Regions from separate parts of the Planococcus sp. 11815 genome, predicted to be linked through region 2. Evidence: predicted binding sites of a transcription regulator. Region 2 holds the regulator's gene; the other holds the start of a gene.
What was found. The regulator Rex, encoded in region 2, represses fermentation and respiration genes when NADH is low (regulators of the CRP and FNR family bind a similar motif). The targets are predictions, from matches to a motif close to TTGTGAAATATTTCACAA.
Positions count from the first base shown of each region.

Region 1: the regulator Rex is predicted to act here: its motif matches at 2,088-2,105, upstream of M1Q06_RS13280 (AtpZ/AtpI family protein).

Region 1 is NZ_CP096991.1:2,636,992-2,641,417, reverse strand. Features, by position in the region: gene upp (uracil phosphoribosyltransferase) at 1-502, shown strand, start outside; gene wecB (non-hydrolyzing UDP-N-acetylglucosamine 2-epimerase) at 522-1,640, shown strand; gene M1Q06_RS13280 (AtpZ/AtpI family protein) at 2,261-2,482, shown strand; gene M1Q06_RS13275 (ATP synthase subunit I) at 2,486-2,857, shown strand; gene atpB (F0F1 ATP synthase subunit A) at 2,886-3,596, shown strand; gene atpE (F0F1 ATP synthase subunit C) at 3,656-3,868, shown strand; gene atpF (F0F1 ATP synthase subunit B) at 4,181-4,426, shown strand, end outside.
Region 2 is NZ_CP096991.1:568,567-572,992, reverse strand. Features, by position in the region: gene M1Q06_RS03050 (lysostaphin resistance A-like protein) at 1-214, shown strand, start outside; gene tatC (twin-arginine translocase subunit TatC) at 646-1,419, opposite strand; gene M1Q06_RS03040 (twin-arginine translocase TatA/TatE family subunit) at 1,440-1,652, opposite strand; gene M1Q06_RS03035 (redox-sensing transcriptional repressor Rex) at 1,743-2,375, opposite strand; gene M1Q06_RS03030 (ABC-F family ATP-binding cassette domain-containing protein) at 2,507-4,426, shown strand, end outside.

The DNA.
Region 1 (4,426 bases), 1.3 Mb from region 2:
AATTACGCGTGAGCTTCCGCTTCAGGAAATCGATGTGGAAACGCCGGTGCAAGTTGCCAAATCAAACGTCTTGGCCGGAAAGAAATTAGGCATCGTGCCGATTTTGCGTGCAGGAATTGGAATGGTTGACGGCGTCTTGAAATTGATTCCAGCGGCCAAGGTCGGCCATATCGGCTTGTACCGCGACCCGGAAACTTTACAGCCAGTGGAATATTATTTCAAAATGCCTTCCGATGTCTCTGAACGCGAATTGATCGTCGTTGATCCGATGCTCGCGACAGGCGGCTCCGCGATTGAAGCGGTCAACTCGTTGAAAAAACGCGGCGCGACGAAAATCAAGTTCATGTGCATCATCGCAGCTCCAGAAGGTGTGGAAGCTTTGCAAAAAGCACATCCGGATGTCGACATCTATATCGCAGCACTCGATGAGAAGCTCAACGAGAAAGGCTATATCGTGCCTGGCCTCGGCGATGCCGGAGATCGCTTGTTCGGAACAAAATAAGAAAGCGGGTTGATCAGAAGTGACGAAAAAATGGAAAGTGATGACGATTTTCGGCACACGTCCGGAAGCAATTAAAATGGCGCCTCTTGTGCTGGAACTGCAGAAGCACCCAGAAACGATCGAACCGCTTGTGACTGTGACCGCACAGCATCGCCAAATGCTTGACCAAGTGCTCGAAACATTCGGCATCACCCCCGATTTTGATTTGAACATCATGAAAGACCGCCAAACCTTGAGTGATGTCACGGTGCGGGCTATGCAGGGCCTGGATGATGTGATGAAAGAAGCGAAACCGGATATCGTGCTGGTACATGGAGATACGACAACGACATTCGCTGCAAGTTTAGCTGCTTTGTACAATCAAATCTCAATCGGGCACGTAGAAGCCGGGCTTCGGACCCACAATAAGTACTCTCCTTTCCCGGAAGAGATGAACCGTCAATTGACAGGCGTCATGGCGGACATCCATTTTGCGCCGACCGAGAAGTCTGCACAGAATCTGCGTAATGAGAATAAAAAAGAAGAAACCATCTATATTACGGGCAATACGGCGATCGATGCCTTGCAGACGACGGTACGTGATAATTACCATCACCCGGTGCTCGATAAAATCGGCAGCGACCGCATGATCCTATTGACCGCACATCGCCGTGAAAACCTCGGCGAACCGATGCGCAATATGTTCCGTGCGATCAAGCGCTTGACCGAAGAGCATGAAGATATCCAAGTGGTCTATCCGGTCCACATGAATCCAGCTGTTCGCGAAGTGGCAGACGAAGTGCTTGGGCGCGACCCGCGCATCCACTTGATCGAGCCGCTCGAAGTATTGGATTTCCATAACTTTGCAGCCCAGTCTTATTTCATCCTGACCGATTCAGGCGGGGTGCAGGAAGAAGCGCCGTCTCTCGGCAAGCCAGTTTTGGTGTTGCGCGATACAACGGAACGGCCGGAAGGCATCGATGCCGGCACGTTGAAACTTGCCGGAACGGACGAAGAAACGATCTACCGCCTCGGCAAGGAATTGCTGACGGATGCGGCTGCATATGAAGCGATGTCGCAAGCATCGAATCCATATGGCGACGGAAAAGCATCTCAGCGAATCGTGGAAGCTTTGCACAAGTATTTCGGCGAGTTGTAAGGAGAAGGGGAGTAGAGGGGTCGCAGAGTTTGGTTAGCTAAGCGTTGCGACAGGACGTCGCGTTCTTAGCTTAGCCTCCAATTGGCCATTTCCGCTTTTCTTTGTGTCTAGCTCGAGCGCCTAGCTCCTCGGGTCATAAGCCGTTCCAGCATTGCGGCAAAGAGCGCCGCATTGCTGATCCGTCTTATGCATGTCTGAGGGCCACAGGATGTGGGTCAGCTAAGCGTTGCGACAGGACGTCGCGCACTTAGCTTAGCTTCCGCCATCAGGCGCTCTCGCTTTTCTTGGTGTCTAGCTTCGGCAGCCAGACCCTCGAGGTCACAAGCCACTTTGCTTATGCGGCCAAAGGCGCCGCGTCAGCAAATCGTCTTGTGCTTGTCGGGTCTAAACGGCTGCCTCCGCTTTTCTTGTAACAAATTTGTCAATCATATGTCGGCGGGTTTTTGCTTGTGAAGTTTTTCACTACATGTAATTGACATGATTTTACCCCTATTGTATGCTTACAAAGGGTCTGCATGAGAGGGTTTTCATACATAATGGATGTGCTATTGAAAGCCAGATGCGACTGCTCTTTTTATGGGCGTGAATGTCAAATCATTATGAATTTCGAGGGGTTTATCATGCACCCGAAAAAAAGTCCCTTACAAGCAATGGCGATTTATTCCGTCATTCTCTCACAACTTGTCGGGTCCGTACTAATCGGAGTCTTTACAGGGATGTGGCTTGATGAGCAATTCGGAACCGCCCCGCTCTTTTTGATCATCTGCTTGCTCGTCGGTCTTAGTGCCGGGGTTTGGGCGATGCTTCAGACCGTCCGAAAATTCGAATCAGGAGACATGTAAAAAATGGATGGACTTCAAGAGATCTATAAAAGATTGAAGAGGCTGATGTATTTCATCCTCGCCGTGTTCGTTTTAGGGTGGGGAGTCACTCCTTATCCAGAAGTGTTCGCAGGCCTAATCGTCGGATCTCTGTTCGGCATTTATAATATGTGGATCCTGGTCCGGAGAATGGAAAAATTCGACCGGGCGGTGGAAGAAGGCTCGAAAGTCCGTTCTCTCGGAACGGCATTACGGTTCGCATCAGGTGTAGCCGTTGTGGCGATCGCTATTTTGTTCGCTGAGCATATACACTTGGTCAGTGCGGTAATCGGGTTGATGATCCCTTATGGTCTCCTTTTGGTGGAGCGGATCGTTTATCACATGAAACACCATTAAAGAAAGTGGAAAGAGAGGTGAATTTATCGTGGATCATGGCGCTCCAATGCTCGAGGTGTTCGGAATCTGGTTCAACCTATCGAACGTTATGATGCTGCTTGTAGCCGCTCTTATTGTTTTCCTTATCGCATTCTTCGCTACCCGCAACTTGAAGCTGAAGCCAACAGGCATGCAGAACTTCATGGAATGGGTAATGGACTTTGTTAAAGGAATCATTAAAAGCAATATGGACTGGCGGGATGGCGGACGATTCCATATTCTTGGAATTACGCTGATCATGTTCATCTTCGTTTCGAACATGCTCGGGCTCCCATTTGCTGTTGTCGTCAACGGAGACCTTTGGTGGAAATCACCAACAGCGGATCCAGTCGTGACAATGACATTGGCTGCAACAATCATCATCTTGAGCCATTATTATGGTATTAAGCTGAAAGGCTTGAAAGGCTACAGTTCAGATTTCCTGAAACCGATGCCGTTCTTGTTCCCGCTTAAAATCATTGAGGAATTCGCAAATACGCTGACACTCGGTCTGCGTCTTTACGGTAACATCTACGCTGGTGAGATCTTGCTTACGTTGTTGGCAGGGCTTGCTTCAGCAAGTATCTTCGGATTCGTCGGTGCAATCTTGCCGATGATGGCATGGCAAGGATTCTCGATCTTTATCGGGGCTATCCAAGCGTTCATTTTCGTTATGTTAACGATGGTTTATTTATCGCATAAAGTCAGCGAAGACCATTGAGTATAAACTGCCTTCGGGCAAAACAAAAAAAACAATTATCCTGAGGAGGACATTTTAAAATGGGTTTATTAGCAGCAGCAATTGCAGTAGGATTAGCAGCACTAGGTGCAGGTATCGGTAACGGACTTATCGTTTCAAAAACAGTTGAAGGTATCGCTCGCCAGCCAGAAGCACGCGGCGTTCTTCAAACAACAATGTTCATCGGTGTAGCTTTGGTCGAGGCATTGCCGATCATCGCCGTAGTTATCGCGTTCATCGTAATGAACCGTTAATTTCGAAAAGCGAAAGTGCCTGTTCAGCTCTGACAGGCATAAGGCGAACCAGCGAAGCGGCGTTCTTTGCCGCACAGCTGGGTTGACTTATGTCCCAAAGAGCTAGGCACTGGAGTCTAGACATCGCGTAAAGCGGAACTAGTCAAAGCAATTTATTATTGAAAAGCTAAATGGCGAGAATGCTCCGGCATGTTTTTCGCCATTTATGCTTGTATGATGCATTTTGGATTTCGACAGCACATCTAACGATTTTAAGCAGTATATATAATAGAAGAAAAAGTATTTTAGGCTCTTGAAGGGAGTGAAACAATCGTGTTTTTTGATCACCTCGTACTCGGTGCAACCGGGGAGTTTTTGAATATTGGAGACATCATCGCAACATTGGTCATCTTTTTGCTCCTAATGGCCCTGTTGAAGAAATTTGCGTGGGGTCCATTGATGGGCGTTATGCAGCAGCGTGAAGATCTGATCGCAAGTGAGATCGAAACTGCTGAAAAAAGCCGTCAGGAATCACAGCAAATGCTTGATGAGCAGCGCAACCTTTTGAAGGATGCCCGC
Region 2 (4,426 bases):
CTCGGCGCTCGTCTTCGCACTCGTCCATCTCGAGTTCACGCATCTCTTGCTCTATTTCACGACCGGACTGATCCTGGCAGCCCTCTATCAGCGGACCAAGCGCATCCTCACCCCGATTATCGCGCACATCCTGCTGAACGGCTACGTCATGCTCATCCAGCTCAATATGGACAAAATCGAAACCTTCATCAAACAAATGGAAAATCTGCAATAACCCAAAAACCGCCACTCCTTTGTTGGAGCGGCGGTTTTTAATCTCTATAAGAGAAAAATAAGAAGATACGATAGTATTGAAGTTGGCATCAGTTAGCTAGGAGGTAACTAAAGTGTTGAGTGCGTGATGAAATGTCCGTTCCACTCTAAAATTAGCGACGGAGCGAAAGGGGCTGACCCCTGTGGGACATAGCGAATGAATAAGTGAAGAGAAGCTGAGCTTATTCATTTGCGACATATCTGCTTGTAGGTATGTCGCAGGGGCTTCTTTGTCACATCGGCTCAACACCCGCCCTATCCCCGGGCAGTTGAAAACGCGACGTCCTGTCGCTTCAACTGCATGACCCGCATCCTGCGGGCCCCAAGCATCCGCCAGGAGCGCAATCTCCTGTCTCCACCCCATTTTCTTTCCAAATAAAAAACCTCCCGCCATCATTTCGGCGGAAGGTCTCCTGTCTGTTCTTCAATTGCCTGCTGCTGTTCTGCCCGCAGGAACTTACGATATCCGATGCGCGCAATGATCACACTGAATTCATAGAGCAAAATCAGCGGCAAAGTGACTAGCATATGCGAGACAATATCCGGCGGCGTAATGAACGCGGCGATTGTCACCAGCGCCAAGTACGCATACTTCCGGTACTTCGTCATCATCATCGGCGTCAAAATGCCGAGACGCGTCAAAAACAGCATCAACACCGGCAGCTGGAAGATAAAGCCGAACGGCAAAGTAATTTGGAACAAAAACTGGAAATACTCATTGATCCCAATCGTCTCCTGGATATCCAGGTTCTCCGAAATATTGAGCATGAACCCGATGACGTACGGGAACAGCACCAAATAGGAAAACGCAATCCCGCCGATAAACAAGGACAAGGAAAATGGGATATACCCAAGCGTCACTTTTCGCTCCCTGTCAGAGAGTCCGGGACTGATGAATGCCCAAAATTGGTACATGATCAATGGCGACGTGATGATCAATGCCAAAATCATCATGACTTGCATATATATCTTAATCGGATCGGTAATCTTGAACGCGTTCAGCGTCAGATTCCGCGCCTCTTCACTGAACTGCAAATAGCGGATCAGCGGCTCGGCGAGGAAGAATCCCGCAATGAGCGCGAACAGAAAGAAAACGACTATCAAGGTCAGCCGTTTTCTGAGTTCACCTATATGTTCAACTACCGTCATTTCATTTTGTTGGTTCATCGGACAAACATCCTATCGTGTTACTTGTGCTCGTCTTTCTTGTCTAGATCGTTTTTCTTCGCTGTTTCGACTTTCTTGTCATCTTCATCGTCATCAGCCAATCCTTTTGTCGCGTTTTTGAATTCGCGCAAGGAAGAACCGAATGCTTTACCTAGTTCCGGCAATTTTTTCGGGCCGAAAATCAGCAAGGCGACAATCCCGATGATGATTAAACTTAGTGGACCTGGAGCCATATCAGACACCTCCTGTAGTATGCTTCTAGTGTACATGAAACACGGCCTTTTGGCTATTTGCAATGGCCGTTCAAATGTGAAGGTTTTATGTTAATCATGCTTGATCTGATAGATCAAAGTCTGCAGTTCGACCGATAAATCAATCGTCTGGACACGGATATGTTCAGGCACGGAAATGCGTACCGGCGTGAAATTGAGTATGCCTTTAATGTCTGTCTGCGCGAGCCGGTCCGTCACTTCCTGGGCCGACCGCGATGGCACTGTCAAAATGACTACTTCGACGCCGTACTGCTTAATCTTCTCTTCAATCAAATCTGGATGGTACGTATCGATGCCGCTGATCTGCTTCCCTTCATGGGGGCTGTTCGTATCAAAGGCGAGGATGATTTTCGTGTTGTGATTGCGGTGGAAATTGTATTTTAAAAATGCGCTGCCGAGGCTGCCGACACCGATCAAGGCGACATTCGTCGCTTCGTCCTGGTCTAGCGTCTTGCGGAAAAAAGCCAAAAGCTCCTGCACATCATAGCCATAGCCTTTTTTGCCAAGTGCGCCAAGATGGGAAAAATCGCGGCGGATGGTCGCCGAATCAATTTTCATCGCTTCGCTCAACTCCTGCGAAGAAATGCGCTTTTGTCCAGCATTGGCAAAATTCTGGAGAAACCGGTAATACAAGGGCAGCCGCTTCGTTGTCGCTTGCGGGATTTTATGGGATTCGTCAAGCATGGGATCGCTTCCTTCTGAACTGTTGTCAAATCGTATCAATCTTACATGACAGGCCTTGATATGTAAAGGCTTGCGTAATTGCGAAGCGCCCGTCCATCAGCTACACTTAAGAAGAATAGAGGTGACCCTAAATGATCGTATTGCAAGTCAATCAAATCCATAAATCATTCGGTGCCGAGGAAATCATCTCAGGCGCCAAACTTGAAGTCCAGCACCGTGACCGGGTCGCACTCGTCGGCCGAAACGGTGCCGGAAAATCCACATTATTAAAAATCATCGCCGGTGAAATGTCTTACGACAGCGGCGATTTGATCATGCCGAAAGATTTAACGATCGGCTATTTGGAACAGCAAACCGACTTGAATTCAGACGCCACGGTATGGCAGGAAATGATGAAGATCTTCGCCCATTTCCGGGACCAGGAAGCGAAGCTGCGTCAACTCGAAGCGGCGATGGCCGATCCTGATGTCTACAACGATGCAGAACGCAACGCCAAGGTCATGCAAGAATATGACCTCCTCCAGACCCATTTCAAAGATGCCGGCGGGTATCAGTTCGAAGCCGATACGCGCGCGGTCTTGCACGGTATGAAGTTCTACGCTGAAGACTATGAAAAGAAAATCACTTCCCTGTCAGGCGGCCAGAAAACCCGCCTCATGCTTGCGAAGCTTCTTCTTGCCAAACCTCAGCTGTTGATTCTCGATGAGCCGACCAACCATTTGGACATCGAAACCTTGAGCTGGCTCGAAAATTATTTGAAGAATTACCCGGGCGCTTTGCTAATCGTCTCGCATGACCGCTATTTCCTCGACCAAGTCGTCACGCTCGTTTACGAAGTATCACGCAAGAAGGTCCGTAAATACACCGGCAACTACAGCCGTTATTTAAGCGAAAAAGCGAAACAATACGAACTCGACCGCAAACATTACGAGAAAGAACAAAGCGAAAAAGCCAAACTCGAAGACTATGTCGCCCGCAACCTGGTCCGTGCTTCGACGACGAAAATGGCGCAAAGCAGGCGCCGTGTGCTCGAGAAGACCGACTGGATGGAAGCTCCAGAAGGCGACGAAAAATCAGCGCGCTTCGGTTTCGACATCCAAAAGCAAAGCGGCAATGACGTGTTGAACGTCCAAGCCTTGTCTGTCGGCTATGGCGACCAGCCGGTGTCGAACAACATCACGTTGAAACTCTACCGCACCGACAGCCTCGCGCTTGTCGGGCCGAACGGTGTCGGTAAATCGACGCTGCTCAAGACCATCATGAAAGAATTGCCGGCACTTGCAGGTGACATCCATTACGGCACCGGCATCCAATTCGGCTATTACGACCAGGAACAGGCAAACTTAAAAGGCAATAAGCTCGTCCTCAACGAATTATGGGACGACTACCCGCATGTAAATGAAAAAGACATCCGGGGCATCCTCGGACGCTTCTTATTCACTGGAGACGATGTCTTGAAGCCAGTGTCGACTTTATCCGGCGGTGAAAAAGCCCGTGTGGCACTCGCCAAGCTCATGATGCAAAAAGCCAATGTCCTGCTGCTCGATGAACCGACCAACCATTTGGATCTCGACAGCAAAGAAGTGTTGGAAAACGCCTTGATCGACTATCCAGGCACACTGTTATTCGTTTCCCATGACCGTTATTTCATGAATCGAATCGCCACAAAAGTGGTAGAACTGTCCCGAGACGGCACCACCGAGTACTTGGGCGATTACGATTATTACGTTGAGAAAAAACTCGAAACTGAAGAACTCGCAGCGCTTGATGCACTCGAAGCTAAAGCGAAACAGCCGGAGATCCAAACGTCTGCATCCACTTCTCAAATCGACAAGGAAGCCAAAAAACTCGAACGCCAGTTAGTAAGGAAAAACACCGAAATCGAACAAGCCATGGAATCTCTGGATGAAGAAATCGCAGCGATTGAAGAGCAATTATGCGAACCGGATATTTTCCAGGACCATGAACGCGTCATGCCGTTGCAATCACGTCTCGAAGAGCTGAAGCACTCACATGAAGAAACCATGGCCGAATGGCTCGAACTGCAAGAA